DNA from 3 places in the Paenibacillus sp. FSL R7-269 genome. Region 1 is predicted to be linked to each of the others. Evidence: predicted binding sites of a transcription regulator. Region 1 holds the regulator's gene; each other region holds the start of a gene.
What was found. The regulator NrdR, encoded in region 1, represses ribonucleotide reductase genes. The targets are predictions, from matches to a motif close to AACACNATATATNGTGTT.

Region 1 (9,919 bases):
AGCTGGAGATCTACCCCGAGCGTTATGAAGTCTCGCTGGGCGGACAGAGCATCAATCTGCGGCCGAAGGAATTTGAAGTGCTGCTGTATCTGGCCCGCAAGCCGGGCGTCGTCCTGACGCGGGATGATCTGATGAATGCCGTCTGGGGCTTCGACTATATTGGAGGCCAGCGCACCGTAGACGTGCATGTCAGCTCCCTGCGCAAGAAGCTGGAGCTTGACCCTGAATCCGTGCATATCGATTCCATCCGCGGCGTGGGCTACAAACTGGTCGTCAACAAGAAGAGAACACCTGTCAGCTAACATGGCGGTGTTCTTTTCTCACAAGTTAAGCACCTTCTCCCTGGCGCGTGTCTTACTACACACGGATTTTACACTGCGTTAACAATTCTCTGGAGCTCTTTTGACACTGAAAGCTTATCATGGGGAACGAAGATGATGAGAAGGAGACAACAGAAACTAATGAAATCCATCATTGACATAGAGAAGCTAGATCTCTACTATGAGTCATTCCATGCCCTGAAGAACGTGGATTTGCAGATTCCGGAGAAGCAGGTGACCGCTTTTATCGGACCTTCCGGCTGCGGGAAATCCACACTGCTGCGTACCCTTAACCGTATGAACGACATGATTCCCGGAACACGTATTGAAGGCAAAGTAAATATCGGCGGCAAAAACATCTACAGCGACGAGATCGAAGTGGAGAGTCTGCGCAAGCAGGTGGGGATGGTGTTCCAGCAGCCCAATCCTTTTCCAAAGTCGATCTATGATAACGTGGCTTATGGCCCGCGCCTGCACGGTGTGAAGAGCAAAGCCGAGCTGGATGTCCTTGTAGAGCAAAGCCTGCGCCAGTCCGCGCTCTGGGAGGAAGTGAAGGATTTCCTCAAGAAGTCTGCCTTAAGTCTGTCCGGCGGGCAGCAGCAGCGTCTCTGTATTGCCAGAGCCCTTGCTGTACAGCCCGATATTCTGCTGATGGATGAGGCGACGTCAGCGCTCGACCCGGTGTCCACGCTCAAGATTGAGGAGCTGGTTCAGGAGCTGCGGGATAAGTATACGATTGTAATGGTCACGCATAATATGCATCAGGCCGCCCGGGTATCGGGACGCACTGTATTTTTCCTGAACGGTGTCATTGTGGAAGCTGCGGACACGGAGCTGTTATTCTCCAACCCGAAGGATTCCCGCACAGAAGACTATATCTCCGGCCGCTTCGGCTAAGGATGGCTGATTCGTAAGTCTTAGGTTCACTCCGTTCACCCGATATGACCATATGTTTTTGAGGAGGATCACTTTCGATATGATTCGCAGAAAAGAATTCGACAAAGATCTGGAAGAACTGCGCACCCTGCTGCAGCAGATGGGCGAGCATGTAACGGATGCCCTGGATGGTGCGATACTGGCCCTGCAGACCCTTGATACGGCACGGGCGCAGGAGATTGTCAAAGCGGACCTGCGGCTGAACGCCATGGAAGACCGGATTATGGAGATCGGCTCACGGCTGATCATCACCCAGCAGCCGGTGGCGAAGGATCTGCGCCGCATTATTGTAGCCTTCAAAATCTCCAGCGATCTGGAGCGTATGGGCGATCTGGCACTGGATGTAGCCAAGGTAACGATGCGCATCCAGGGGCAGCAGCTGATCAAGCCGCTTGTGGATATTCCGCGCATGGCTGAGCTGGTCACGATCATGACCACGGAGGCTATTCAGTCTTATCTGGACGAGAATACGGATCTGGCCTACAAAATGGCGCAGGATGACGATCAGGTAGATGGTCTGTACAGCGCGATGATAAACGAACTGTACACGTATATGGTTCAGAAGCCTGAAACCGTGAATCAGGCGATGCTGCTCACACTGGTTGGCCGTTACATTGAACGGATTGCCGACCATGCCACGAATATTGGCGAGAGTGTAGTGTATCTGGTTACAGGTAAACGTCCGGATTTGAACCAATAACCGCATAATGTTGGCGCATAGATACAGTTTAGCAGAGCTCTGCGCCTTGAACATCAGACAGCAAGCCACCTCCCCGGGGCTTGCCTTTTTTTGTTTTAAAGCGCGCTTCACTTGGCAAACCTGTATTCCATACCATTAGCAGCAGCTAAAGGCCGGAGCAGGTGTGGATCTGTAGCCTCAGGTTCTTTTTTGTACGGAGCATATGGTACTATGTAAAGAGAAAGCAAGATAAAGGCGAGGTGCTAGTGTGGACAAGCTGATACTCATTGATGGAAATAATATCATTTACCGGGCGTTCTTCGCCATGCCGCCGCTGACGAATACAGCAGGACAGCAGACGAATGCGGTATACGGTTTCACGACGATGCTGCTCCGTCTGCTGGAGGAGCATAAACCGACACATATGATTGTGGCCTTCGACGCGGGGAAGATTACTTTCCGGCATGAAGGCTATGAAGATTATAAGGGCGGACGCCAAAAGACCCCGCCGGAGCTGTCCGAGCAGTTCCCGTTGCTCAAAGAGCTGCTGAAGGGTCTGGGAGTTCCGCAGTTCGAGATTGCCGGCTACGAGGCTGACGATATTATCGGCACCATCTCCAGGGAAGCGGATGCCGCCGGCCGTCAGGTGATGATTGTGTCCGGGGATAAGGATATGCTGCAATTGGCTTCTGAGCATACCACCATAGCGATGGTGCGTAAGGGAGTTACGGAAGTGGAGCTGTACGGGCCTAAGCAGATCCGGGACAAATATGATCTCACCCCTGAGCAGATCATTGATCTGAAGGGGCTGATGGGCGATGCCAGCGACAATATCCCCGGGGTACCGGGAGTCGGGGAGAAGACAGCGCTTAAGCTGCTCCAGCAGTTCGGATCGGTGGAAGGTGTGCTTGCCGGAACCGGTGAGCTGAAGGGGAAGATGAAGGAGAAGCTGGAAGAGCACGCGGATAGCGCCATCATGAGCAAAAAATTGGCGACGATCTACCGTGAAGTTCCGCTGGAGCATACCTGGGAGGATATGGTGTTCAGCGGTATTGTTGCCGATACGGCGGGCCCTGCCCTGGCGAAGCTGGAGTTCAAGTCCCTGCTGGAGCGCCTGTCGCTGAGCGCCTATTCGCATGAGGCGGACGGCGGTCTGTCCGGCCCCGCAGCGGTGGAAGCGGCAGAGCTTACGATTACCATCGTTGATGAAGCCGGATTAGAGAAGCTGGTTCAGGCACTGCCGGACATCTCCGCCCTGCATGTGGAATCTAACGGGGAGAACCCGCACCGTGCCGAAGTGATCGGCCTCGGGCTGTCTTCGCCGGAGCAGCATTACTTTGTGCCTTTTGCCCTGCTGAAGAGTGAGGCGGCAGCACCCCTGCGTGACTGGCTCGGTGACGAGCAGGCACCGAAGAGCGGGTATGATCTGCACCGTGCCGATCTGGCGCTGCATTGGCAGGGGATTGCTTTTGCCGGAGCCGCTCACGATGTTCAGCTGGCCGCTTACCTGCTGGACCCGACTGAAGCGAGCCAGAATCTGAATGACCTGACCACGAAATACGGCCTGCCCCGCTTGTCGCCGGATGAGGATGTTTTCGGCAAAGGGGCCAAATATAGAATTCCTGAGCTTGCGATTCTCGGTGAGCATGTCGCCCGCAAGAGTGCGACTGTGCTTGGCATTGTGCAGAAGCAGCAGGAAGAGCTGGACAAGACGGACATGACCGGTCTGTTCCAGGACCTGGAGATGCCGCTGTCGCGGATTCTCGCCGATATGGAGAAGCAGGGCATTGCTGTTAACAAGGACGATCTTATCCAGCTCGGCAAGGAATTCGAAGCCCAAATCTCCCGGCTGGTCACTGAGATCTACTCCGCATGCGGAACTGAATTCAATCTTAATTCTCCGAAGCAACTGGGTGAGGTTCTGTTCGTGAAGCTGGGCCTGCCGGTCGTGAAGAAGACGAAGACCGGATATTCGACGGATGCCGAGGTACTGGAGAAGCTTGCGCCTTATCATGACGCCGTGCGCCTGATTCTGCAATACCGTACCCTGGCCAAGCTGCAATCTACGTATGTCGAAGGTTTAATGAAGGAAATTTCGCCGGAGACCGGCAAGGTACACACCTTTTACCGGCAGACGATTGCGGCCACAGGCCGGCTCAGCAGCCAGTTCCCGAACCTGCAGAATATTCCGATCCGGCTCGAAGAGGGCCGCAAGCTCCGTAAGGTATTCGTGCCCTCAGAGCCGGGCTGGTCGATTCTGGCGGCGGATTACTCACAGATCGAGCTGCGTGTGCTGGCGCATATCTCAGGCGATGAGCGGATGAAGGAAGCTTTTGTCGAGGATATGGATATTCATACCAAGACTGCGATGGACGTATTCGGCGTCCCTGCGGAGAGTGTGGACAGTAATATGCGCCGCTCCGCCAAAGCGGTAAACTTCGGAATTGTGTACGGCATCAGCGATTACGGCTTGTCACAGAACCTGAACATTCCGCGTAAGGAAGCGGCCCGGTTCATTGAGCAGTATTTTGAGGTGTTCCAGGGTGTCCGCCGTTACATGGATGATATCGTAGTCGAGGCCCGTAAGCAGGGGTATGTGACTACGCTGCTGGAACGCCGCCGTTACCTGCCGGAGATCAATGCGAAGAACTTCAATCTGCGTTCCTTCGCAGAACGTACGGCGATGAATACGCCGATCCAGGGAACCGCTGCGGATATTATCAAGCTGGCCATGGTTCATATGGATAAGGCACTGCATGAGCGCGGCCTGAAGAGCCGGATGCTGCTCCAGGTACACGATGAGTTAGTGTTCGAGGTGCCGGAGGAGGAGCTGGAGCAGATGAAGCTGCTGCTGCCCGAGGTGATGGCCGGAGCACTGCAGCTGTCTGTTCCGCTGAAGGCAGAGGTAAGTTTTGGGAGCAACTGGTACGAAGCGAAATAGGCTCCCCGCACATGGCAGATATCCGGTATAATGGAGTGGAGGTGAGCCATGATGCCGGAATTGCCGGAAGTCGAAACAGTCAGAAGAACACTTAATGAGTTAATTACAGGCAAGCAGATAGAGCATGTCACCGTCCGGCTGCCGCGGATTATTCAGCGCCCGGATGATATTCAGGCCTTTGCCCATATGCTGGCAGGTCATAGTGTGGTTACAGTTGAACGCAGAGGCAAGTTCCTGCGTTTCGTATTTGACGGGCTGGTGATGGTCTCACATCTTCGGATGGAGGGCCGTTACGGCGTGTACCGTAAGGGCGAGCTGCTGGACAAGCATACGCATGTTATTTTCCATTTCACAGATGGGACGGAGCTGCGTTATACGGATGTGCGCCAATTCGGGACGATGCATCTGTTCCAGCCGGGAGAGGATCTGCAGCTGAAGCCGCTGAACAAGCTGGGGCAGGAGCCGCTGGATGCCGATTTCACGCTGGAACGGTTCAAGGAGATTGTCGCGAAGCGGAGCACCAAGATCAAGCCGCTGCTGCTCAATCAGGAATATATAGTAGGCATCGGCAATATTTATGTAGATGAGTCCCTGCATCGTGCAGGAATCCACCCGGAGGAGACCGCGAAGTCCCTCACCGAGGATCAGCTGGCCAGACTGCACCATGCTATTGTCGCAACACTGACGGAAGCGGTGAATGCCGGAGGCTCCTCCGTGAAGTCGTATGTCAACGGCCAGGGGGAGAGCGGGAGTTACCAGGATCAGCACAAGATCTATGGACGCAAGGATCAGCCGTGTGCTACCTGCGGCACGCTGATTGAGAAGAGCGTGGTCGGCGGACGGGGAACGCATTATTGTCCCAGCTGCCAGCCCGTACCTGTACTGATTCTGTGATTTTTATTTAGAGTCAGCGCTGCGGTTAGAGCCCGTTTACGGGTTAGTTACACTTGAGTTATAACTGCTATGTATAAAGGCAGGCACTTACTGCCCGTCCCGCCCATATAATGTGTGAAGATTGCTGATTATGGCGAAACGGAGCTCCGGCTTGGATGCTTAATCCACCGGCTCCGGTTCTTCACGGGAGGGATTGCGGGTGCTGAGCCCATTGTTGTCTTTGCTGTTGCTTGCGTTTGCGCTTAGTCTGGATGGATTTGGTGTAGGTATTACATATGGACTGCGTAAAATGAAAATCCCCTTGCTCTCCATTATCATTATTTCGCTCTGTTCAGGGGTCGTCATTTATGGTTCTATGCAGGTCGGCGTGCTGCTGGCCAAGGTAGTCTCGCCGAATGCCGCTTCCAGTGTCGGAGCGGTTATTCTCGTCTTAATGGGCTGCTGGTCACTGTTTCAGATGCTGACGCAGAAGGAGCAGGAAGAGACTGCGCCAGCTGCCGCAGAGGATCATTCAGGATTAGAGACCATACTGGAGACGGCTGCTGCCGCACAGAATGCGGAAACGGTGCTGAAGCCGGCTGTATTCTCGCTGGAACTGCGCCATCTGGGCGTGGTGATACAGATTCTCCGCACACCGTCTTCCGCTGATATGGATGCCTCGGGGAGCATCTCCTCCATGGAAGCCATGATTCTGGGGATCGCGTTGTCGCTGGATGCCTTCGGAGCCGGCCTCGGTGCGGCACTGCTCGGATTCAGCCCGTGGTCCACCTCGCTGATGATCGCTGTATTCAGCGGAACCTTTTTGCTAATGGGAATGAAGACGGGACTTAGATTATCCGGCAGCTACTGGATGAAGCATGCGGCTGCGCTGCCCGCGATATTATTAATTGTAATGGGTATAATGAAGTTATTATGAGGTGAGTACATGATTATAGGCTTAACCGGAGGCATAGCTTCGGGAAAAAGCACCGTGTCTGCACTGTTTGTCCGCAAGGGAGCTGCACTGGTGGATGCCGATGTCATCGCCAGAGAGGTGATGCTCCCCGGACATCCGGTGCTGGCGGCAGCGGTGGAGGCTTTTGGAGACCGCATCCTGCTGCCTGACGGTTCGCTGGACCGGGCGGGTCTTGGTGAGATTGTCTTCCGGGACCCGGAGGCGCTCAAGACACTGAATAACCTGACCCATCCGGCAATCCGCAGGGAGATCAAGGACAGAATGTATGCGCTTGAGCAGGAGAATCCGCAGCGGCTGGTCATTGTCGACATTCCGCTGCTCTACGAATCAGAGCTGGATTCCTTGTTTGAGCAGATTATTGTGGTCTATGTTCCGAGAAGGGTGCAGTTAGCCCGCCTCATGGAGCGCAGCGGAATGAAGCTGGAGCAGGCTGAGGACCGGCTGAGGTCGCAGATGGATATTGAACTGAAGCGCAGGAAAGCGGATTATGTGATCGACAATAGCGGTGATCCGGAGTCTGCCGAGCTTCAGGTTGCCCGGCTGTGGGACAGGCTGGGCCTGATATGATGAAGTGGCTGCGCTCCAAAAGAGTCCTGCTGCTGCTGTTCATCGGCTTCACCGCGATCCTGTTTCTAGGCTCCAACTGGATGTCATGGTTTTATCCTATTCATTATAAAGCAGAGATCCGCCAGCACAGCCGGACGTATGAGATGGACCCGTTCCTGGTAGCATCCATTATCCGTGTGGAGACCAATTATAAGACCGGCCGCGAATCCAAAAAAGGCGCGCTGGGACTCATGCAGCTGATGCCGGATACCGCCAAGTGGGCGCTCGAAAAGGCCAAGCTTCCTGAGGTATCGCTGGAACGGCTAAAGGAAGAGCCCTCCTCCAACATTGAACTGGGCACTTGGTATTTGTCTACGCTCTCTAAGCAGTTCGACGGCAACCGTATAGCAGTTATAGCCGCCTATAATGCCGGACCCGGCAAGGTGCAGAGCTGGCTGGATGAAGGGCAGTGGGACGGAACAGAAGCCTCTGTGAAGGACATTCCGTTCGGTGAGACCCGGCATTACGTGCAGCGTGTGATTTATTATTATGATCAATACACCGAGCTCTACAGTGAGTTCTAGGGTGCTTGTTACTTCTGCTGCTATTATGTAAAAAGAAGCATCAAACGGCCGGAGGCCGTTCGATACTTCTTAGGCAAGCTTATGTCGTGTTTAGCAGGTTATTTGTACTTATTTGTACTGACCTGCCAATTGCTGTTCAGCCAGGGTTACAAGACGTTTAGTGATGTAACCACCGATCGAACCGTTTTCGTAAGAAGTTTTATTGCCTTGGTATCCGTCTGGGGAGAGGGTAATACCTAGTTCCTGGGCAACTTCATATTTCAGTTGTTCCAAGGCACCGCGTGAGTTTGGAGCTACCAGGTTATTGGAGTTGTTATTTTGGCTCATTGCTGTTCACCTCCTATCGGTTGGTAACTGTATTATGTGCCGGACATGTCAGATTCATAACAACAAATAAACGGTGTTTTCTGGAAATTAAATAATGCCCGCATAGCCCTTGTGTATCAATGGACCGGGCCTATCCATTCTAATGATGAGGAAGTGAAGAAGCTTATGAAATGCCCTTACTGTGACCACACCAATACCAAAGTCCTGGACTCGCGCCCGGCTAATGAGAATAAGTCCATCCGCCGCAGGCGGGAATGCGAGCTATGCAGCCGCCGTTTCACCACCTTCGAGATGATTGAAGAGACCCCGCTGATTGTGATCAAAAAAGGCGGCAGCCGTGAAGAGTTCAGCCGTGACAAAATCCTCCGCGGCCTGATCCGTGCCTGCGAGAAGCGTCCGGTCCCTGTAGAGCGCCTGGAGGTCATCGTATCCGAGGTGGAGAAAAGCCTGCGCGGCATCGCCCTCGCCGAGATCGAGAGCCGCCAGATCGGCGAGCTGGTCATGGAGCAGCTCTACCCTGTCGACGAGGTAGCGTACGTCCGCTTCGCGTCCGTGTATCGCCAGTTCAAGGACATTAACATGTTCATGAAGGAACTGAAAGGACTGCTGTCCAAGAACACGGAGGAGCTGGACGGGCTGTAAGCGGTTTAGGGAGGGTAAGCCCTCATTGGGGGGGGCTGGCTCTGGGGTTTACGGGACAGCCGCACAATGTACAAGGTACTTATTGGTGAATAAACCGATGGGTGCCTTTTTGTTGAATTGCTTATGAACGTATAGGATTAAGGGGCTTTAATTTGAACAAAAAAAAGACCCTGGTCAGGGTCTTTAAAAATGTGATGGACTCTCAGGGGCTCGAACCCTGGACAAATAGATTAAGAGTCTACTGCTCTACCAACTGAGCTAAGAGTCCATAGAATGGTGGAGAATAGGGGATTCGAACCCCTGACCTCTTCGCTGCCAGCGAAGCGTTCTCCCACTGAACTAATTCCCCATTCGTTTTTCTCACAAGAAATAATATATCATAAATATAATTCTCAGTCAACATTATTTACAAAAAGAATAATAAGGATAAAATATGGTAGTACATATGACTGATGGGAGGGCTTTCGGTATGGGGGATAAGAGACGGGTCGCAGCATTTTATAGAGTATCAACAAAGGGGCAGCTTGAAGGAAATGATATTCCTATGCAACGTAGGGCTTGTCAAGAGTTTATTAATAGTAAGGGTTGGGTGTTGGTAAAAGAGTTTACGGAGAAAGGCGTTTCTGGATATAAGACAGCGAATGAGGACAGAGATGAAATTCAACGTGCTAGATATGATGCGGAAAATAGTCACTTTGATGTATTGCTTTGTTTCATGTTCGACAGATTAGGAAGAAGGACATATGAAACTCCTCTGTTATTAAAATGGTTCAACTCAATGGGAATTGAAGTCTGGTCAGTAAAAGAAGGTCAACAAGAATTTACAGACGAAGGGCATGACATTACAAACTTCCTTAGATTCTGGCAATCGAATAACGAATCTCAAAAAACTTCGATGCGCGTTGATGAAAAACATACACAAATGGCCGAAGATGGTGTATTTAGAGGTGGCACTGCACCATTCGGATACCGGTTAACACCTTCAGGAATTAAAAATAAGAAAGGCAAAGAGCTGATGAAGCTGGAAATAAATAAAGAACAAGCTACTATCGTCAAACAGATGTTCAATATGGTGATAAAAGAGGGTTTTGGAAG
Region 2 (9,919 bases), on a different contig from region 1:
ACAGGTAGCTCTCCAGTAGGACCGAGGCGGACATCGCCAGATAGAGGTCTTTCTTGGTCTCAATCTTTTGATAATACTCCGAGATCGTCTGGGCCTTGAACTGCAGGAACGTATTGTCCTCCACCCAGCGGAAAATCCCGTCAATCTCCTCAGTCGAAGCCAGTGTGGTGAAAATGCTGCTGTACGACTTCGCATGAATCTGCTCCATCATCCCCATGAAGCCAAGGACCGCCTTGCGCTGCAAGCCGTCCACATGCTCCATAATTTGCGGCATGCCTACGCCGCCCTGAATCGTATCGAGCAGGGTCAATCCGCCCAGCACCTTCATATAAGAGTCCTTCTCGATCTCGCTTAGCGTGAGCCAGGACATTTTGTCATCGGATAGTGGTATTTCATCATCGGTCCAGAACTGCATGATGTTCTGGTTCCAGAACATCAGCGAGAAATCGTCGTCGGGACGGTTCCAGTTCACGGCTTGAATTGCGCTCATAATCGTATATTCTCCCTTTCTGTACCTGTGCCCCTCTTAAATGGAGCAGGCCAGGCATTCCTCGACAGACAATTTGTTGGTCCGGGTGTAGTACAGGGATTTCAGCCCTTTGTGCGCCGCATACAAGTAAGAACGGGCCAGCTCACGGGTGGTGACATCACTGTTCACATGCAGGACTGTTGAAATACCCTGGTCGATATGAGGCTGAATCTCCGCAATCAGATCAATTACCTTGAACTGATCCATCTGATAGGCGGATTTATAATAGAACACATTGTCCGGTCGCAGGTAAGGCATTGGATAGTAGGTGGTCGAGTTGGCATACGTGCGGGTCTCGATCTGCTCTACAATCGGCATTACGCTCGAGGTAGCATTCTGGATGTACGAGATGCTCGCAGTCGGCGCAATTGCCAGACGGTAAGCATGGTACAGGCCGTGCTTCATCACCTTGTCACGCAGCTCTTTCCAATCCTCTGTAGTAGGAATGTAGATCCCCTCGAACAGCTCCTGCGCTTTTGCCGTAACCGGACGGTAGTCTGTAGTCATATAACGGTCGAAATACACGCCGCTTGCGTAGTCGGACTGCTCGAAGCCATAGAACGTCTCACCGGTCTCGGCGGCAATCTCCATGCTTTTCTCAATGGAGTGGTAGTTCATCGTCATGAAGAAGGTACGTGCGAAATCACGGGCCTGCTCACTCTCATAAGCCACCTTGTTCTTGGCAAAATACCCGTGCAGGTTCATTACGCCCAGGCCCACGGAGTGCATTTCCTTGTTCGCTTTAGCCACGCCCGGAGCATTGGAGACAGTTGTCATATCGCTGACAGCCGTCAGTGCGAGCATACCTTCATGTACGGATTCACGGATCTTGCCGTGCTCCATCACGTTCACGATGTTGAGGGAAGCCAGGTTGCAGCTGATATCGCGGCGGATCTCGTCCTGCTGTCCGTAGTCGTTAATCTCTGAAGTCTCCTGCAATTGGAAAATCTCGGTGCACAGGTTGGACATCTTGATCTGACCCACATTTCGCAAAGCGTGAGCAGCGTTAGCATTGCTCTTGTTCATAATATATGGATAGCCGGATTCAAGCTGGATCATGGCGATCTTGGTCAGCATATCGCGTGCGCTCATGGCGATTCTCTTCTTCACACGCGGGTCAGCGAGCAGGGTGTCATACATTACGTCCAGATCCATGTCATCCAGGTGCGTACCATACGCCTGATAGACTGTGTAAGGAGCGAACACATGCAGCGGCTGATTATCCTGTGCGAGCTTGTAGAAGCGGTTAGGCACGATCAGACCGATAGACAACGTCTTCAGGCGTGTCCGTTCGTCGGCGTTAATCTTCTTGCTGTCCAGGAACTCCAGTACATCCCAGCCAAAAATATTATAGTAAGCCGCGCCCGAACCCTTACGCTGGCCCATTTGGTCCGCATAAGAGAAGCCGTCTTCCATGAGCTTCAGGACAGGCATGATGCCTTTAGCCGCATCCTCAACACCCTTAATCGTCTCGCCGCGTGAGCGCAGCTTGGACAGATTGACGGCAACGCCGCCCCCGATTTTAGACAACTGCATACAGGTATTCAGCACATAATTGATCGAATTGAGCGAGTCGTCCATCTCCAGCAGGAAGCAGGAGACCATCTCGCCGCGGCGGCTTTTACCGGCATTGAGGAAGGTTGGTGTCGCCGGCTGCAGGCGCTGTTCCATCATCGAGCGGGCCAGTGTGCGGGCGGTCTCCACGTTGCCCCGTCCCAGATGTAGAGCCACTACCGCTACGCGGTCCGGATAATGCTCCAGGTACTGCTTACGGTCATTGCTTTTGACGGCATAATCGGTATAGAACTTGGAAGCCGCCATATAGGAAGGGAAGCGGAAATTATATTCATGGGCGATCCGGTAGACATCCTCCATCTCAGCAGCGGAGTAGCGGTCGTACAGGTCCTCGTAGTAGTCATTGGCAATCATATAATCAATCTTGGCTTTCGTATCCGTGAATGTCAGGCTGCGCTGATCCACATCCCGCATGAACTCGGCTACCGCCTCCTGGTCCTTATCCAATTGGAAAAAGCCGCTTTCGTCTCTCTTCATCAACATGTTATTTAATTCAATATGCCGCAACCCGGTCCACCTCCTGTTTTATGCGCTGTACATCCCCGAAGGTTCCCGACAATTCAAACTTGCCGACCACCGGTACATTGTAACGCTTTGCAATCAGATCTGCGCTGTGCGCGTATAACTCACCCCAGTTTTTGTTGCCGCTCGCGGCAATACCCTTGAGTCTGGAATGGTTCTGCTCAAGGAACGTAGCCACCTTCTCTGGAATCTGTCCAAATCCGGTGGTGTATGTAACAAGCACGTAAGGCTCGTCGATCGTCATATGCTCTTCGATTTGAACCGCCGGCAGCTTCAGTTTATTAATGAATCTTCTAACGTTGCCGGTCTTGGAATCGTAAGCAATCAACATGGCTCCTAACCTCCTATAACATGTAGCCCATTCTACTTGACAAATGAACAATAGCGGTTTTACTAGATTTATGGGCTTAGCACTTATATACACTATATTTAGTAACGTTTAATCATTTTACTACCATATATTGAAAAGTCAAGAGATGAACAGCCCTCTCCAGCCTCCCGAACTGCAGGTGAAAACCGCCAATCCCACGCCCCGCCTGCATTCTATTCTCTTATAATTAATTAGTATTTTTTTTAAGCATTTTGCTGCGCTGTGGAATGGTCCGAATGGGGCATTTGGAGAGGGGGAATGGTCTGCGAATTTTGGTAGCGTTTAAATTAAACTTATACATAAATAGGGAACCGTTTCGGGCCGCATGAGTCTTATTAGGGGAGAGGGGAGAGAACATGCAGAGTAAAGAACTAACGTATAGCATGACCTGTGCCTCATCGCTATCGCTGCGCGAGATGATGGAGACTTACGGAACGGATGTATGGAATTATGCTTTTTTCTTAACCCGCAGCCGGGAGCAGGCGAACGATATCAGCCAGGAGGTATTCCTTAAGGCCTACAAGAGCATGAGTAAGTACCGGGGGCAGTCCACTCTGAAAACCTGGCTGCTCACCATCACCCGCAACACCGCGTTCAGCTTACGGAAGAGCAGCTTCTGGCGGAGGTTCACTCCGCTGGGCAACCATCAGGATAAGGGAAGCACTCTGTCCGCAGAGCAAGAGGCTATCGGCAATCAGTACGCGAACCGCATCTGGGAGATCATCATGGAGCTGCCGGACAAATACCGGGAGGTGCTGGTGCTGGACATCCAGCAGGATCTGTCGGTCGCTGAATTGTCCTCGCTGCTTGGGATCGCGCAGGGGACGGTCAAATCCAGGCTCGGACGGGCCAGAATGAAAGTGAGAGCAGCGATGAAGGAGGAAGACCTGTGAAGACAAGACAAGAGCATGAGCAAGTGAAGGTGATGAGCGGGGAGAAGGACTGGTATAAGCAAGCCGGACGGAGTCCGCTTGCAGAACCGGGATTCACGCCACAGCTTATGGCGCGGATTGAAGAGGCTGCCCATGAATCCTCTAATCGTACAAGCGGCCGCCGCCGCTTCAGCCGTATGGCCGCCTTCGGCGGACTGGCAGCCATCCTGCTGCTTGGAGCGCTGGTCTGGCCGTTTGGCCCAGGGGCCGGGCTTGATCCGGCAGGGAGTCTGGCAGCGGTCTTTAAGCCTGGCTCGGGAGCGGCTGTGGTTACGCCGTCGGTGTCTCCTTCGGCGTCTCCGCAAGGACTGGGCCTGTACGAGATATCGGCAGAGTTTGAATTAGGCGGTCTTAAGTACTATATGCCTCTTCCACTAGACCGCAATAAGGCTGCTGCGATGGCTGTTGAGACCTCTGCTGGAATTGTCTGGTCACCCCCTCCACCGATGGTTGACTATCTCAAGCCTAAATACACACATAATACAGAGCCGTATACTCTTTATCTGACTCCAAAAGGGCATCCGGAGCTATCTAAGGATTCAGCACAGCGGTTGTATGTCTTTCCTTTATACGCCGGAGGTGCGCAGTCTTATTTGTCGCTAGGAGGCTTAATTGGAGCGGGAGATTATCTTTTGTTTTTCAGCGGCAGCTATACTATTGGAGAGAATCAGAAAAGGTCAGGGGCCAAGCTGTATGTAATGGATGTCAGACAGGCAGGAAAGGGTAAGATTCCTGTTCCCCGAGAGCTACTAGTCTCAGATGAAGCGTATCAAGTCTATAAATCATTTATGGCTGTTAATCCCGAAAAAGCAGAGCTTTTGGTTGTTTATTATACGGATGATGGAAGAGGCGGTTATACACAGCATAATAAGCTGTATGATATTGCAACTGGCAGTGCTCAGGTACTTTCGGCCGAAATCACTACAGAGAATGTAGAAAGACCCTCCAGGCTTCATTATGGAGAGCTTACCCTTGATTCTAAAGATCTTGTGACCATTGTCCATTACGAAGTTAACGGAGAGCAGCGGAGTACAAAGGTTGATATGAAGACGGGCGAACAGTGGTTCTACGACTGGTGGTATGAGGAATACGGTGTGAAAATTGATGCCTCCTCAATAGAAAAATGATCATTTGCCTGTTATCTATGTCCCTTGCGGACTGCAAGGCCCTTATTGTAGTGCGAATGCGTCTTAACCGGGTGAGTTATTTCGTATTTTCAATCTAATCATATAGATAATTTACTAAAAAAAAGCTATACTTTTTGATAATCTCTCTAAGTAAACTTGGTTTGTGTTTACTTCTGGAGTTCGATATCGAAGAGTGGAGCGGGATCAATGAAGAAGCTGACTATTGAGGATGTGGCCCAGAAAGCGGGTGTATCGAAAAGCACAGTCTCGCAATTTTTGAATAAACGGTTCAAGTATATGAGTGAGGCGACCAAAAACCGCATTGCCGAGGTCATCGATGAGCTGAACTACCAGCCCAACGGGCTTGCCCGCAGCCTCAAGCAGAACCGCACGCATATGGTCGGCATTATTGTAGCCAATATAGATTATTCGCTGTCCATTCAGTGTATCCGGGCCATTGAGAATGAGCTGCAGCGCCACGGCATCCAGGTGATTATCTGCAACTCTGATGAGAATGCAGATAAGGAGAATACCTATGTGGAGACGCTGGTCGCCCGTCAGGTGGATGGCCTGATTATTTTCCCGGCGGGAGATCAGCCTGCGCCTTACACCCGACTAATTGAAGCGGAATATCCGCTGGTCTTCATGGACCGGCTGGTTGACGGCATTACGACCCAGAGCCTGCTGCTGGATAATGAAATGGCGGTGAAGACCGCCATCCGGGAGCTGACCGGCCACGGCCATGAAGCGATTGCTATTCTATCCCTGCCGCTTGGCGTACATGCGATCACCCCGCGCAAAGAGCGAATGAGCGGTTACAAAAAAGCGATGGAGGAAGCAGGTCTGCCGCTGCAGGGTTCGTATATGCGCAGTGTATCGCGCGAAGATATCGCTTCCGCACTGGACGAACTGCTGCAGCTGCCCCAGCCGCCTACAGCGCTGCTTGCCGCCAATGATCTGGTGCTGGGCGAGATTCTTAAATATGCGAACCGCAACGCCATCTCCATCCCCGGCCAATTGTCAGTGATCGGCATTGACGATGCGGAATTCGCCCGGATCTATAATCCTGATATTACTACGATCCGCCAGCCCGCCTACGAGATGGGAATGCAGGCAGCGAAGATTATGCTCTCATTGATCAACGATAAGGATAGCGCGATACCTATCACCTACAGATTCCCGCCTTCCTTGCAGCAGGGCGATTCGGTGCAGCCTCCGGCTAAGCCGGAATAGCAACTGCATTTAGTACAATGGAATGCTATAAAAAAGGCCGTTTTTCACCCACAACACAACATTCCACTGTATGAAATACAATAGAATCTCATTTTACGGTCAGCTATGCATGTTCTATTGCAGGAAATACAATCAGCTACTCGAATGTAAGAGCAGAAGTTGGTAACAGGTGCAAGATGGAGGCTTAATTGCAATCCGTACAACTAAATCGCCGCATGTGCCGCCGAATCTCTGTTTAGCTGTATTTCGTGCAATTAAAATGCCTCTGAACCTGGATTTTCGCCTATCCGGGCAGATGTAGTTGTACAGACTACAGTTAAAAGAGGGAAGTCGTCCATTTCCCTGTTTTTAGTTGCACAAACTACACTTATCTCTGATGGTGCGCAAAAAGGTGTCCCAAGCCGACCGGCTTCTGGGACACCTTTTTGCAGTTGCAGTTTCTGTTACAGTCACACCCTTGCGGGGAGCCTGTTTATTTCTTAACGCCCGTGCTCATGAAGGCTTCCAGCGCGTCGCGGGTCGGCAGTCCGTCCATATCGCCAGGCGACATCACGGCGAGTGCGCCGATCGCATTGCCGCGCTTCACGGCTTCCGCTACGCTGAGCTTCTCCAGCATGGCGCTGATCACCCCAACCGCGAAGCCGTCTCCGGCACCGACCGTATCCACAACCTGCTCGACCTTGAAGCCGTCCACATAACCCTCTTCACCAGCGGAGGTCTTGTAGTAAGCGCCCTCAGGACCGAGCTTGATTACTACAAGGGATACGCCGCGCTCCAGATAGTAGCCGGCAATCTCCTCCGGAGTCTCAAGACCGGTGAGGATTTTGCCTTCTCCGTGTCCGGGCAGGAACCAGTCGCAGCGGGTAGCCAGGTCGTTGATCGTATCAACCATAGTTTCAGTGTCCGGCCACAGGGTCGGGCGCAGATTCGGATCGAGCGATACAGTCTTGCCGCGCTGCTTCATGAACTCCATGGCATGCAGCGAGAACTCATGACACGAAGCTGAGAGTGCGGAAGAGATGCTGGTCACATGCAGATGGCCTGCGGAAGCGAAGTAATCTTCTTTGAAGTCGGCGAGGCTCAGCTTGGAGGCGGCGGAATTCTTGCGGAAATATTCGACCTTGGGATCTCCGGTCAGTACCTTGGATTTGATCAGCATACCTGTGGAGAATTCCTTGGTCGTTGTGATGCTCGCGGTATCGATCTTCTCCTTATTCAGTGCCGAGGTGATGAACTGGCCGAAGTTGTCTTCGCCAAGCTTAGTCACATAACCGGTCAAATGCTCCAGGCGTGATAATCCTGTGGCTACATTGCTCTCCGCACCTGCCAGCGCCTTGGAGAAGGAAGTGACCTCATGCAGGGGGCCGGCTTCATTAGCGTAGAACATGGCCATCGGCTCCCCGAAGGTGACTGCATCCAGCTGTTTATTCATGAATAGTTCCTCCTAAAATGAACACGTTATTATGGTTTGGGATAGAATATAAGTTGAAATTATCACATAAAACGGTTTTGTACAATATAGCAATGCTCAATATGCGGGCATATTTTGTACAGAAAGCAGGCGGATAGATTCGTTTACCCTTGATATATAAGCGTTTTAGTCGATTTAAGAAGGGATGTTACCGCTTCCTAAATAAATATATATTGACTGTTGGCGGCAATGTTATTACTATTTTCTTAGAAGGATAAAGCCTGAAGTTAGTAAAATAGATAAATTAGTTTATCTAAATAAATATTCTTAAGTGGAATATAACCAGAGAGGAAGTAACAACCATGAAGAAAATCAAAGTATTGCAGAATATCACCTCTGTTGGCGTAGTAGCTGTTATCCGTGCGGATAATGCCGATGATGCTTATGCCATGTCGGTGGCTTGTATCGAGGGCGGACTGAATAATATTGAAGTTACCTTCACGACTCCGGGAGCCGAAGTAGCGATCAAGCGCTTGGTGGAAGAATACGGGGGCCGCGCCGTGATTGGTGCCGGTACCGTGCTTGACCCGCTGACGGCAAGAATTGCTATTCTGGCGGGTTCGGAATTTGTGGTCAGTCCTTCTTTTGAAGAGGATACTGCGAAGATGTGTAATCTGTACGGCATTCCTTATATGCCGGGCTGCATGACGCTGAATGAGATGAAGGAAGCCCTGAAGCTGGGCGTGGATGTGCTGAAGCTGTTCCCTGGCAGTGCGTTCGGACCGGACTATGTCAAGGCGGTTAAGGGGCCGATGCCGCATGTGAACATTATGCCTACCGGTGGCGTGGATCTGAACAATATGGAGAAGTGGATCAAGAACGGCTGCATCGCTGTCGGCATCGGCGGCAACCTGACCGCACCGGCCAAGGAAGGCCGTTATGACCAGATCACAGAGCTGGCTGCACAGTATGTTGCGAAGTTCAAGGAGATTCAAGGGCAGTAAAATATATGTACAACAGGAATGTCTTGCCTCTATGGGGCAGGGCATTTTTTTGTTGAACGTTAGATCAGCCTTAATGATGGAATTGCTGCCGCTTCGGGCAATACTTATAATAGAGGCAGAGTGCCCTAAGCGCCTGCGGACATTGAGAAGTATACCTGAAAGGTGATGCCATGACTGGCGACGATCTTCGCAGCAAGCTGTACCCGACACTGGTAGTGGAAGAAGCCGATTATGTGGAGATCCGGACTGCAGTCCCCGGCTGCAGGGTGACAGCGGGAGCTATTTATAAGCTGTATCGTAACTATAATCATCCGCAACTTTTTGAGCAGGGAGAAGTATATGTGCTTGATGATGCTTCCAGGGAGAATTATGCGGTGCTCCTGGTGTGCGCGACTACATTATATACATTAAAAAGAGTATTTGAATGATTGCTGCATCCCTTGTATGCTTAGTAGGGATTGTGGACTACAAGTAGAAACGGCTTTGCCGTCCTTTTTTAGGACGGTACCGTTTCAGCGGGAAAGATAAGGAACATTTATGCGCGAAGCATCTAGTTTTTATCTTTTAAAATAATCATTACAGGCTTGCAACAAATTCGCAGTCTTGCGCGTCAGTAAGATTGCATAGAGAGGGGGAACCTTCGTGGTGGAGCAGGGACTCATCAGAGCCGCTCAAGCGGGCGATCGCGACGCTCTAATCACCCTATTGCGAGAAATTGAAGGGCATGTATATAAGACGGCCTTCTACATTCTGCATAATGAACAGGATGCTCTGGATGCCTCCCAGGAAGCGTTGATCCGGGTGTACACCAAGATCGGCTCCTATGAGGAGAAGGCGCAGTTCAAAACATGGGTTCAGCGAATAGTAACCAACATATGTATAGACAAATTCCGGAGAACGAAGCCTACCGTTTCTATCGATGAACACGAAATGGTGTTCCAGGATAAAAAACATAACGTAGAGCGCGAAGTGATGTCGGGTTATCTGGCGGAGGATATCCGTGAGGCCATCGACCAGCTTCCGGAGCATCACCGGACGGTAATCGTGCTCCGCTATTTACAGGATTTTTCTTACAACGAGATTGCAGACTGTCTGGATCTGCCTCTGAACACGGTCAAATCGTACCTGTTCCGGGCGCGGCAGCAGCTGCAGAATAGACTTCAGGAGTATCAGAAAGGTGGTGTGTCAGGATGAAATGCGCGGAGGTGATGGAATG
Region 3 (9,919 bases), on a different contig from region 1:
CATTGTATAAAACTCCTTTATTATAATATTTATTCTTCGCTCAATCATCATTTCTAAGTATTAGTTGTTTTTAGGGTATGTTGACCCGCCATGATTGCAGAATTACCTTCTAGTTCATTAATAATTTCGTCAGCATGATCATAATATTTTTCACTAAGTTCCAATCTTTCCAGTTGTAACTTATCATCCAGAAACTTATGTTTCACTTCAAATTCAGTAAAAATATCAGCCCATGTTCTTACGTAAACTTTATATTTTTTTATTTTATAGACCAATCCGCGTGATCGCTCACCATGGTTCATAACATTCTCATATAGGTTTTCAATGAAACCTGACTTATCTGGTTTATTCCCAATCAAAATGAACTCCCACTCCATCTGTGACGAATTAAACTCTTCTTGGTTCATGATTACATCCAGATAGCTTATAACCTGATCATATTGCTTCTTACCTAAGGGTACAGAAGGATGCTTTAATTCCACTACAACGTTACGTACTTTATCAATTTGTTTGTCCCATCTAACCATAAAAATATCCATTTCTTTACGTTTGTCCACATGCTCAATATGCCCATCAATCTCTTTTCCCGTTAGCAAGTGAACATGTCGACGTAGTGCTTCCTCAAATTTAGGCTCTGCTGCTGTTACTAGGTGATATTGTTCCCCAAATATCCAATAATGTTTTTCCACAAATTGCTGTAGATGCTTCACTTCATTTGCCATCAGTTCTTCATCATATACAATCTGCTTTAATTCATTTTTGGCCTTGTATCGATCTTGTATCAATCGAATGGTTTTTATTACATTGGTTAGCCTTGTTTTCTTCAATACATCTGCTAATTCCGTTCGTTCGTCACTGTTCAGTTCAACTATTCCATTCAAAATATCAAAAAGGCGCTCTTGCTCACCTGAATCCATGATGAGATCCAGGAAGCGAACAAAGGTCTTCTTCTGCTCCACATTCAATTTAGAGAAAAGCTTAGGTTCTACTTGATACAACTCACGTATCAGTTCTTCTAATTCATCTTGCCTTGCCTTATCCCATGAGTTATTACCATACTTCGGGAATGCCTCAACTACTTTCAAATCTTTAATAATGGTATCTGTATATTCTTTTAAAAATGGCTTGCGTTTTTCTTTTAGAAATTTGTTAAGGTTCTCGATTAAAAATTTATATTCATCCGAATTTTGATCGTATCCAAATAAAGCGATTTCGGCTGGTTGAACCTCTCCAAAATGGAAATCGTTAAATATTTGACTTTCAATATATAGGCTATGATAAAATGTATCTCCCTTGTTGTTGAATCGAGTGTTGATTTTATGCTTTTCATTTCCAAGTTGATCTAAGAAATAATATTTAGAATATTCTAAATTCATTCGTTCTTCCCAGCGCACATATTTCACTTTAAATTCAGTATTGGTTGCATCATACCTGACCGTAAAAAACTCTAAATCCCCAACTACCCTAGAATAATCAAGTCGTTCTCCATTGATTGTTATTGCGAAGGATTTATCCGCATTAAGTTCTAGAAACCAACCGAATTCTTTACATAAGAACCTTTTTAAATCTGCAAGATTAAAATCTTTATATGTAATACCTTTCAAAAGCACGCATGTCCCTGTTCCAGCCGAAGCTAGCTCGGGAATAGACGTTTCATATGTATCTAAACTGTTTTCATTGACGGTTATTACATAACGCTTTATTTCTTCTCCATCTAAGTAGGTAGTAATCCATTGTGCCTCGGAACAGAAACGATGAAATGTCAGTCGACCTATTCCGTTTTTCCCATGGGTTGCGGAGCGTATATTCCTCTCACGCATCAGTGGATCAACCTGTTTTTCAGATTCAAAGAAGGGAGTGAATTTACGCTCTAATTCGACTAAACTAATTCCATAACCATTATCGGTAATCTTAATATCACTTACTGCATCCAACTCACTATTTGTAGTATGCATTTCGATAGTGGTTGCCTTTGCATCAAAACCGTTCCAGATATATTCCGATACCGATTGTAAATAAGTAAATTTCTTTAGCGATTTCTTTATCCCTTTAGTTGTTATTTGGATTTTTTTCATCACAATCAACTCCATCATATGGGCTACTCGAATCGTACCATATTTTGTATTACCTATAAATTGTTTTCTTTAAATTAGGCATATAAATTAAAATGAAGCCTTCAGAGGCCTCCAAACTATTATTCAATTCCCATTATCAGTATAATAAATAATTAATAAGATAATCATAGTACATTACTGTTACGTGTCTTTTGGCTTTTTCATCTCTTTCAAAAACCTTGATGGATTGACGCTTTCCAGGTACCCATTCCAATTTGAACGCTGCTCCGAATAGGTTATAAACAACTTACTTTCTGCTCGTGTAACAGCTACATATAAGCCACACCGCTCTTCCTGTTCTTTATCGGGCTTCCCACCACTTCTTCCAGGGATAAAGTGATCTTCAAGTGCTTTAATGAATACCGCTTTGTATTCAAGCCCCTTTGCTGTGTGAAAAGTGGTCACCCCAACCTTGTTTACCTGTTGATCAATATGATTTGAATCATCATTCAAATCTATTTCTGCCAACATATCCGTAAGTGATGTGGAAATCGACTTAGATATTCTATCTCTCAAAAGGACAAGATGACGCTTTTCTTCATAACTTGTTGCCTCATCGAACTTCTCTAAATCCGTCTCAATATCGAGCGCTTCATAGAGCCCATCAAAGATCTGGACAAATGACCTAATACTATTTGCTGAGAGGCAATACGTTGCCATTCTCTTAATCGTAGCTTCCACTTCATCTTCAGCAAACATAGCGGATAGTTTATCAAGAGTTACGCTGCCGAGGTTCGTTTCGTAATGACCATACAAATCAAAATCCTCATTCAGCTCATAACGTTTGGCAAAAGCATTCATTAAAGCTCCTAGAATCACCTCATTGTTGGGATCTGCAATTAGCTTCATTGCTACGATGATTAATTCGGTTAAAAGTACACTTTTGTTTTCAAAATTTTTCCCGAAATGCTGGAAATGAATTCTTTTCTCAAGCAAATTCTTATCAATGACTTTTTAGAGAAGGGTGTCGACTTCGGTACAAAATAATCATTTGCCGTTATTCCATTCCTGCTTTATGAAGATCTTTGATCTTATTTGTCACCCAATCTGCTTCCTCTTCCCACGTACTAAAAACCTTTCCCCAAACCCCATCTCCTTCTTTGTTTGCTCGACCAATTAAACCTTTCTCTGTTCGATCATCATTAAACTTAATCAAACGATTCGCGACATCAAGGACTTTTTGAGGGGAGCGATAATTTTCGTTTAACACGATTTTCTTCGCCTGCAATAGATCAATATATTCTTGTATGATAGTGGGTAATGCACCTCTCCACCCATAAATGGATTGATCATCGTCGGCAACAGCCATTACGTGCTCTGCTTTACTGCTGAGCAAACGAATAAGCTCAAGCTGCATTCGATTGGTATCCTGCATCTCGTCGACTAAAATATAGGGAAATGCATTTTGGTAAAGTTCCAGAATGCTTGGTTTTTCTTTAAATAATGTAGCTGTCTGAAGGATCGCGTCATCATAATCAATCAAGTTATTGGCATTCATGCGCCGCTGATATTCCACTGCCGCAGCATGAAAGTTTATTTCTCCTCCATTTTCGGTCTTGTCCATGTAGTCTTTGAAATCAGTTGAGGAGTTCTTCAACTCGCTAATTCTGCTTTTAAAGTCTTTAGGTTTCCTTTTTAGCTGTGTGCCTTTTACAACACTCTGTAGTAAATGCATTTGATGCGCTGTAGAGATAAACGTAAACTCTCGGTTCATGTTGATTTTGTCTCCATACGCTTTTAAGACCCACATGCAGAAATTATGAAATGTACCAATCCTTAAGCGCTTCTGGTCTACCGTACTAATTGCACTAGCTCTTGATTTCATTTCATTTGAGGCTTTATTGGTAAACGTAATTGCCAGTATTCGTTTGGAATCCATTAGTCTCCCTGATTCGAACATATAGGCGATTCTACTTGTGATTACGCGTGTTTTCCCCGTACCTGGTCCTGCTTTTCCGACATCCAAATGCTTTTCATAAGATGCGATATAGGCTTCGGGAAACTTATTAGAAAGCTGAATAGTCGTTGCGCTTCCATCAGCCTTTTTTCGAACCAAACAGATTTGGCGCGGATTGATCCATTCCAACAACTAGGAGAGTGTGTAGCAACCCAGACCTGCCTCATTTTGGAGAGTTCCAAAATTTCTCGGTACATGGATCTCTGTGAGGCGGGTACAAGTGCGACTCAGGTTCATCTATAGCAAATATCCCTTCTCGAAGCTTACCAATTCCTGCAAATGCCCTAAAAACACTCACGGTTAAGACACTTTGCAGTCCTAGACCCAATTGCTCAATATTCAAATATCGATCACTTCCTGCGTGCTTTAGTTGCAATTGGATATTTTTCTTAATATCAACGCTTGAAGAAGCTGCTACTGTAAGACGCAAAAGGTCATTGATATCGGGCATCTCGATGATTCGACGAGTAACCTCTGATACACCGTCTACAAAGGCACTGATATCGACGTTATCTTTTAGGGAATCTCCCGCTTCATCAAGTTTTTCGAGAATAACTGTTTCCTCTGCGGAAAGATCGATTTGCTGAAGAATACGGTCAAATAAACTGTCCTTATTCGATTTGATGGTACGATGGTCACGAAGCGCATCTTGGTAATAAAACGAAATCAGTCGCTTTTCCGTGAAACCAACTGTCCGCTCTACCTGTCTTCCGTAAACTAAGGAAGGTTCGCTTTCTTTTGTATCCTTGTCGTAAATGCAGTTAAACACAAGAGATAAAAACCATGCTTCTTGTCCGTCTATCTCTTCGATATCCACCATTCTAACAAAATGTGCTCGGAGTTCATCACTAAGATTGGAAAATATAATCTGAACTGTAATTGGTTCATCTTTATCATAGAAATCGGTCTCTTGGAACTCTAGAGTTCGAATGGACCGTTAAGGATTGAAAAGATAATGCAAGATCGTTAAGATACTTGTTTTTCCTACGTTATTTCCACCCACTAGGACGACCATATCCATCCCATTTACTACTTTCGGAACGATTGTAACTTCTTCATTGAAATTTCTGAAATTGCTTATTTTGAGTTCCTTGATCCGCATAATCTCACTGCATGAATGTATACATGTCAGAACGGAGGCAATAAAAAATACGGCAGCACAAAACATATGCTGCCGTATTCATGGTGTGGAGTACTACCTGACGTCTGCTTGAGTTTACTTCCTACATATCAGTGTGTGAAACTGAAATGTCATTAGATTATTTCTGACGTCCTTTTTCAATGATTTCCGTTAGTGACTTGCCGCCGTTGAGTTTTCGATATGTGCCTAACTCCATATCTCCACGAACATCTAAATCTACCCCGTACGTCTTTTCAATTGTTTCAATCTTAGTATCGTCACGCTTCTTACGATAACGTCCATCCTTGTTACGATCACGCATTAAAATTCCTCCTCACAATGTTGGTAATTACATAAGGAAAATACGGATTTCTTAAGAATAGAAATACATCTGTAAAATCTGTGCAAGAATGATGTTTTACTTAAGATTGGTCTGAAATAGCCAATTTTAGGCTAAAATAGGACTGTATTTTAACATTTGTTTACAAATTCAAGGTTTTGCCTGTGGATATCCCGTTTTTGGTGCCATTCTGTCCCGTTTTTATGGCGATATCCCATTTTTGGTGGCACATCACAATTTTAATTTTTATTACTTCTTTTTTAACCCCTCACCCACACCGGCTATACCCGCAATTCCCGCAAGTCTTACAGCCCTCAATATTAATCAGCGAAGCACTACCGCAGGAAGGGCAAAGATCCCGCGAGGCTGTAGCATGGCTGTGCGCGTCATGACTGCCGTGGTTATCGTGGGTAGCAGCCACAGGAACGGTGGATTTCAGCTCAGCGCTGAGCGCCTCGTTGAAATCAAGCTCCAGCGTGGCTGCGATGGGTGCCGGGATATGGTCGTCATGGGCGTTGTTCAGCACATGAGTCTCTAGGGCTTTGGCCACAGCGTCAGCGATGGATTCTACGCGGTTCGCGCCGAAGCCGATGGCGCCGGAGCCGCCGATGCCCTTGAGGTGCTTGATCAGCAGGCCAACCTTCTCGCCGTGGTCGCCGTAGCGTAGGAACAACGAGCAGACGCGGCCCAGGGCTTCCGCCATGGCGAAGACGTCAGAGCCAGCCTTGCCGACGTTCAGGAAGATCTCGGCTGGGATGCCGTCAAGATCGTTGATGGTGATATACGCCATGCCGAACGGCGTGTTGATCTTATAGGTCGCACCGCGCAGCACCTGCGGGCGCTTCTTGTATTGTTTGTCTACTCCGCTGGCCGCCGGCTGTAAACCTGGAGCAGCTTCCATAGTCATTGGCTTTGCAGTGACATTAATCGTAGCAGCCGGTTCTGTTTCCTTGGCCTCCACTGACTTAACTTCTGCCGCAGCATCCTTCTTATCTTCCTTCTTCGTAGTTTCCAGCACCTGTACGTCACGACTGCCGTCACGGTAGATGGTCACGCCTTTGCAGCCCAGATCGAAGGCCATTTCATACAGTTCGGCGGTCTCTTCCACTGTGAAGTCGGACGGACAGTTCGCGGTCTTGGAGATCGAACTGTCCACCCAGCGCTGAATAGCAGCCTGAGCGCGGATATGATCCTTGGCGGACAGGTCCATCGAAGTGACGAAGTATTCCGGCAGCTCCTCTCCCGGATGGGCTTCCAGCCATTCCTGGGCGATCGGCACGAACTGCTCGTCATAACCAAGACGGCTCTGGCGGAAATATTTGAAGGCGAAGTATGGCTCGATGCCTGTAGATGTACCCACCATAGTTCCGGTACTGCCTGTAGGAGCCTGGGTGATTACAGTCACGTTGCGCATGCCATGCTTACGGATCGATTCGCTGACCTCCGGGTAGACCTCAGTAATATTCCGCATAAAGCCGCTCTGCAAATATTTGTCGGTGTCAAAGGCCTGGAACGAGCCCTTCTCTCCTGCAATCTCAGCCGAAGCCAGATAGGCCTCGCGGGCCATGAAGCCGTAGAGCTTGTCTAAGAATTCCAGTGACTCGGGGCTGCCGTAGCGGATATTCAGCTTAATCATCAGCTCCGCCAGTCCCATTGTGCCGAGGCCTACGCGGCGTTCGAGCTTCTGGTTCGCTTCATTTTCCGGGAAATGATACGGTGTCTTGTCGATGACATTATCCAGAAAGCGAACGGAATACCGGGTGGTTCTCGCCAGATCTGCCCAGTCCACTTCATGCTTCTCGGCATCGTAGAACTTGGAGAGATTGACGGCAGACAGGTTGCACACGCCCCAGCCGGGCAGGCCCTGTTCACCGCAAGGATTAGTGCATATAATCCGATTGAAATACCAGCTATTAGACATCTGATTATAATACTCCATGAAAACAACGCCCGGCTCTGCAGATTTCCAGGCCGATTCGATAATCGTCTGCCAGATATCGCGTGCTCTGACAGTACGGTAAGGAATGACGCGGCGGTTATCCGCCTTCCATTTATCGAGATCGCCGTCCCACAGGGTGTCGTAATCCGGGTCAGTCGTGTCGGGGAAGACCAGCTCCCAATCCAGATCCTCCTTCACAGCCTTCATGAAGCTATTACTTACGCATACCGACAGGTTGGCGTTCGTCACCTGGCCCATGGTCTGCTTCACGGTAATGAAATCCAGCACATCCGGATGCCAGTCGTTGATCATCAGCATCAGCGCGCCGCGGCGGCTGCCGCCTTGTTCAATCAGTCCGGTGGTATAGCTGAAGAGGCCGCCCCAGGACACAGAGCCGCTAGAGGAACCGTTCACCCCACGGACAATAGCGCGGCGCGGGCGCAGCGAGGACAGATTGATGCCTACCCCGCCGCCGCGGGCCATAATCTCGGTCATCTCGGAGAGGGTCTCCATGATGCCGCCCCGGCTGTCTTTTGGAGAAGGAATGACATAGCAGTTGAACAATGTAAGCTCCTCGCTTGCCCCTGCGCCTGCCGCAATCCGCCCGCCCGGAACCAGCTTCCAGTCATCCAGAATCGAACGGAACCGGCTTGTCCACTCCTCCTGAAGCTCGGGCGTCTTCTCTACAGAAGCCATCGCGGCCGCAAGACGGTCCCACATCTCCTCCGGCGTCTTCTCGATGTTCAGCGTCAGCTTCTCTACATCCGACTGCACCAGCTCGCCGCTGCGGGTTCGAACCGTAACGATCCGGCCTGTGCGCTCCACAATCTCGCCGACCTCCTTGGTCGGGAACTTCGGATCGTCCTTGGTCAGGACAAGCACCACATCGCCTACCTTGGCATTATTGCTGTCCGCGTCCTTCCAGGCGTAACGGTCCAGGAATATTTTCTCGCTCAGACCCTCTAGACGCTTGTTGTGTTCCACTATACTCAATACCAAAACCTCCCGGGGATGTAATAGGTCATGCTTCCGGCGGCAAGGCAGCCGCAGCCTGCTTGTCCGGCGAAAGCTCCTTTTGTCAATAACAAACAGCCGAAAAAAATCCGCACACCAGACAAATTTCATGCTTTTGTAACAATATATGGTGTGCGTTAACTTTTAAACTATACCACATGTTGTGGATAGAGGTCTTTTTTGAAAAAGCAGCCCCAGGCAGGAATAACGGAAAAACAGGAAAAGAACGGCTGATTTCCTCCCTCTTTCTCGCTTTTTTGCAGGGTAACGGAACTGAAAGTTTTCAGCGCTTAATCGCACTGTCCGCAGAAAGACAGGTTATGAAATCTCTCTGAAACGAGCATACTACTGCTACGCATTTCGATATGAAACTGCGACGGAGGAGGCTGCAACATGACGCAATTATTCCGCAATTCCTTGCCCCAAGAGAAGGTAACTTCTGCGCCGCTGCTGCCTGTTCCTCTATCTTTTGAGCGTAACTGGCTGCATGATCTGGAATCGAGACTCGATAAAGGGGGACCGTGGGGCGACTGGCGCTTATCCCGCCTTGCTGTACAGGGAGAGCAGTCGGGCCTGGTTACCAGCTTCGATGAGCTGCAGTGTATGAAGCATCTGTCCGGGCTGTCTCCGCTTCCCCATCAGCTGGATACGGCGCACAAAGTGCTGTTCGAGATGTCAGGACGGGCGATTCTGGCTGATGAAGTCGGACTTGGCAAGACCATCGAAGCGGGGCTCGTGCTGAAGGAATATCTGGTGCGCGGGCTGGTGAGCAAGGTTCTGATTCTGGTGCCGGCCTCGCTTGTCCTGCAATGGGTGCGGGAGCTGAATACGAAGTTCGGAATCTCTGCCGTAGCGCAAAAGAAAGCCTATTCCTGGGGCAATGACATTGTCGTCGCCTCGATGGATACAGCCAAGCGTGACCCGCATAAGGAAATGCTGCTTAGCCAGGAGTATGACATGCTGATTATCGACGAAGCCCATAAGCTGAAGAACAAGAAATCGACGAATTATCTGTTCGTACAGCAGCTCCGCAAAAAATACTGCCTGCTGCTCACCGCCACCCCCGTGCAGAACGATCTCGGCGAGCTGTTCAATCTGATCACGCTGCTGAAGCCGGGCCAGCTTGGGAATCAGGGCGATTTTGCTACCAATTTCGTAGTAGATAAGCGCCAGCCCAAGAATGAGGTTAAGCTTCGGGGCGAGCTGTCCAAGGTCATGATCCGCAACCGCCGGGGCGAGGGCCCGGTGAATTTCACCAAGCGCAAGGTGCGCAATATCCCCCTCACTCTCTCTGCAGAGGAGAAGGCGCTGTATGACGGCGTGACTGCTTTTGTCAAAGAACAGTATCAGGAGGCGGGCGGCAATCTCAGCAGTATGCTCTCCCTGGTCACGCTTCAGCGTGAGGTGTGCAGCAGCCGGGATGCGGTGTTCGTCA

Region 2: the regulator NrdR is predicted to act here: its motif matches at 3,046-3,063, upstream of nrdI (class Ib ribonucleoside-diphosphate reductase assembly flavoprotein NrdI).
Region 3: the regulator NrdR is predicted to act here: its motif matches at 8,602-8,619, upstream of C162_RS16690 (adenosylcobalamin-dependent ribonucleoside-diphosphate reductase).

Annotation. Positions count from the first base shown of each region.
Region 1 covers NZ_ASPS01000035.1:27,772-37,690, forward strand. The annotation lists gene C162_RS17315 (response regulator transcription factor) at 1-302, shown strand, start outside; gene pstB (phosphate ABC transporter ATP-binding protein PstB) at 462-1,217, shown strand; gene phoU (phosphate signaling complex protein PhoU) at 1,297-1,956, shown strand; gene polA (DNA polymerase I) at 2,204-4,876, shown strand; gene mutM (DNA-formamidopyrimidine glycosylase) at 4,928-5,770, shown strand; gene C162_RS17340 (manganese efflux pump) at 5,970-6,686, shown strand; gene coaE (dephospho-CoA kinase) at 6,696-7,292, shown strand; gene C162_RS17350 (lytic transglycosylase domain-containing protein) at 7,292-7,855, shown strand; gene C162_RS17355 (alpha/beta-type small acid-soluble spore protein) at 7,964-8,182, opposite strand; gene nrdR (transcriptional regulator NrdR) at 8,348-8,824, shown strand; tRNA gene C162_RS17365 (tRNA-Lys) at 9,020-9,092, opposite strand; tRNA gene C162_RS17370 (tRNA-Ala) at 9,099-9,173, opposite strand; gene C162_RS17375 (recombinase family protein) at 9,294-9,919, shown strand, end outside.
Region 2 covers NZ_ASPS01000004.1:16,364-26,282, reverse strand. The annotation lists gene nrdF (class 1b ribonucleoside-diphosphate reductase subunit beta) at 1-490, opposite strand, end outside; gene nrdE (class 1b ribonucleoside-diphosphate reductase subunit alpha) at 527-2,611, opposite strand; gene nrdI (class Ib ribonucleoside-diphosphate reductase assembly flavoprotein NrdI) at 2,598-2,957, opposite strand; gene C162_RS01335 (RNA polymerase sigma factor) at 3,353-3,889, shown strand; gene C162_RS01330 (hypothetical protein) at 3,886-5,055, shown strand; gene C162_RS01325 (LacI family DNA-binding transcriptional regulator) at 5,263-6,288, shown strand; gene C162_RS01320 (sugar kinase) at 6,761-7,720, opposite strand; gene C162_RS01315 (bifunctional 2-keto-4-hydroxyglutarate aldolase/2-keto-3-deoxy-6-phosphogluconate aldolase) at 8,062-8,703, shown strand; gene C162_RS01310 (hypothetical protein) at 8,874-9,131, shown strand; gene C162_RS01305 (RNA polymerase sigma factor) at 9,346-9,897, shown strand; gene C162_RS01300 (anti-sigma factor family protein) at 9,894-9,919, shown strand, end outside.
Region 3 covers NZ_ASPS01000032.1:1,424-11,342, forward strand. The annotation lists gene C162_RS16660 (hypothetical protein) at 1-3, opposite strand, end outside; gene C162_RS16665 (ATP-binding protein) at 54-2,075, opposite strand; gene C162_RS16670 (3'-5' exonuclease) at 2,256-3,050, opposite strand; gene C162_RS16675 (ATP-dependent helicase) at 3,112-4,200, opposite strand; gene C162_RS16680 (AAA family ATPase) at 4,235-4,891, opposite strand; gene C162_RS37625 (AAA family ATPase) at 5,009-5,239, opposite strand; gene C162_RS16685 (hypothetical protein) at 5,331-5,513, opposite strand; gene C162_RS16690 (adenosylcobalamin-dependent ribonucleoside-diphosphate reductase) at 5,800-8,454, opposite strand; gene C162_RS16695 (DEAD/DEAH box helicase) at 8,878-9,919, shown strand, end outside.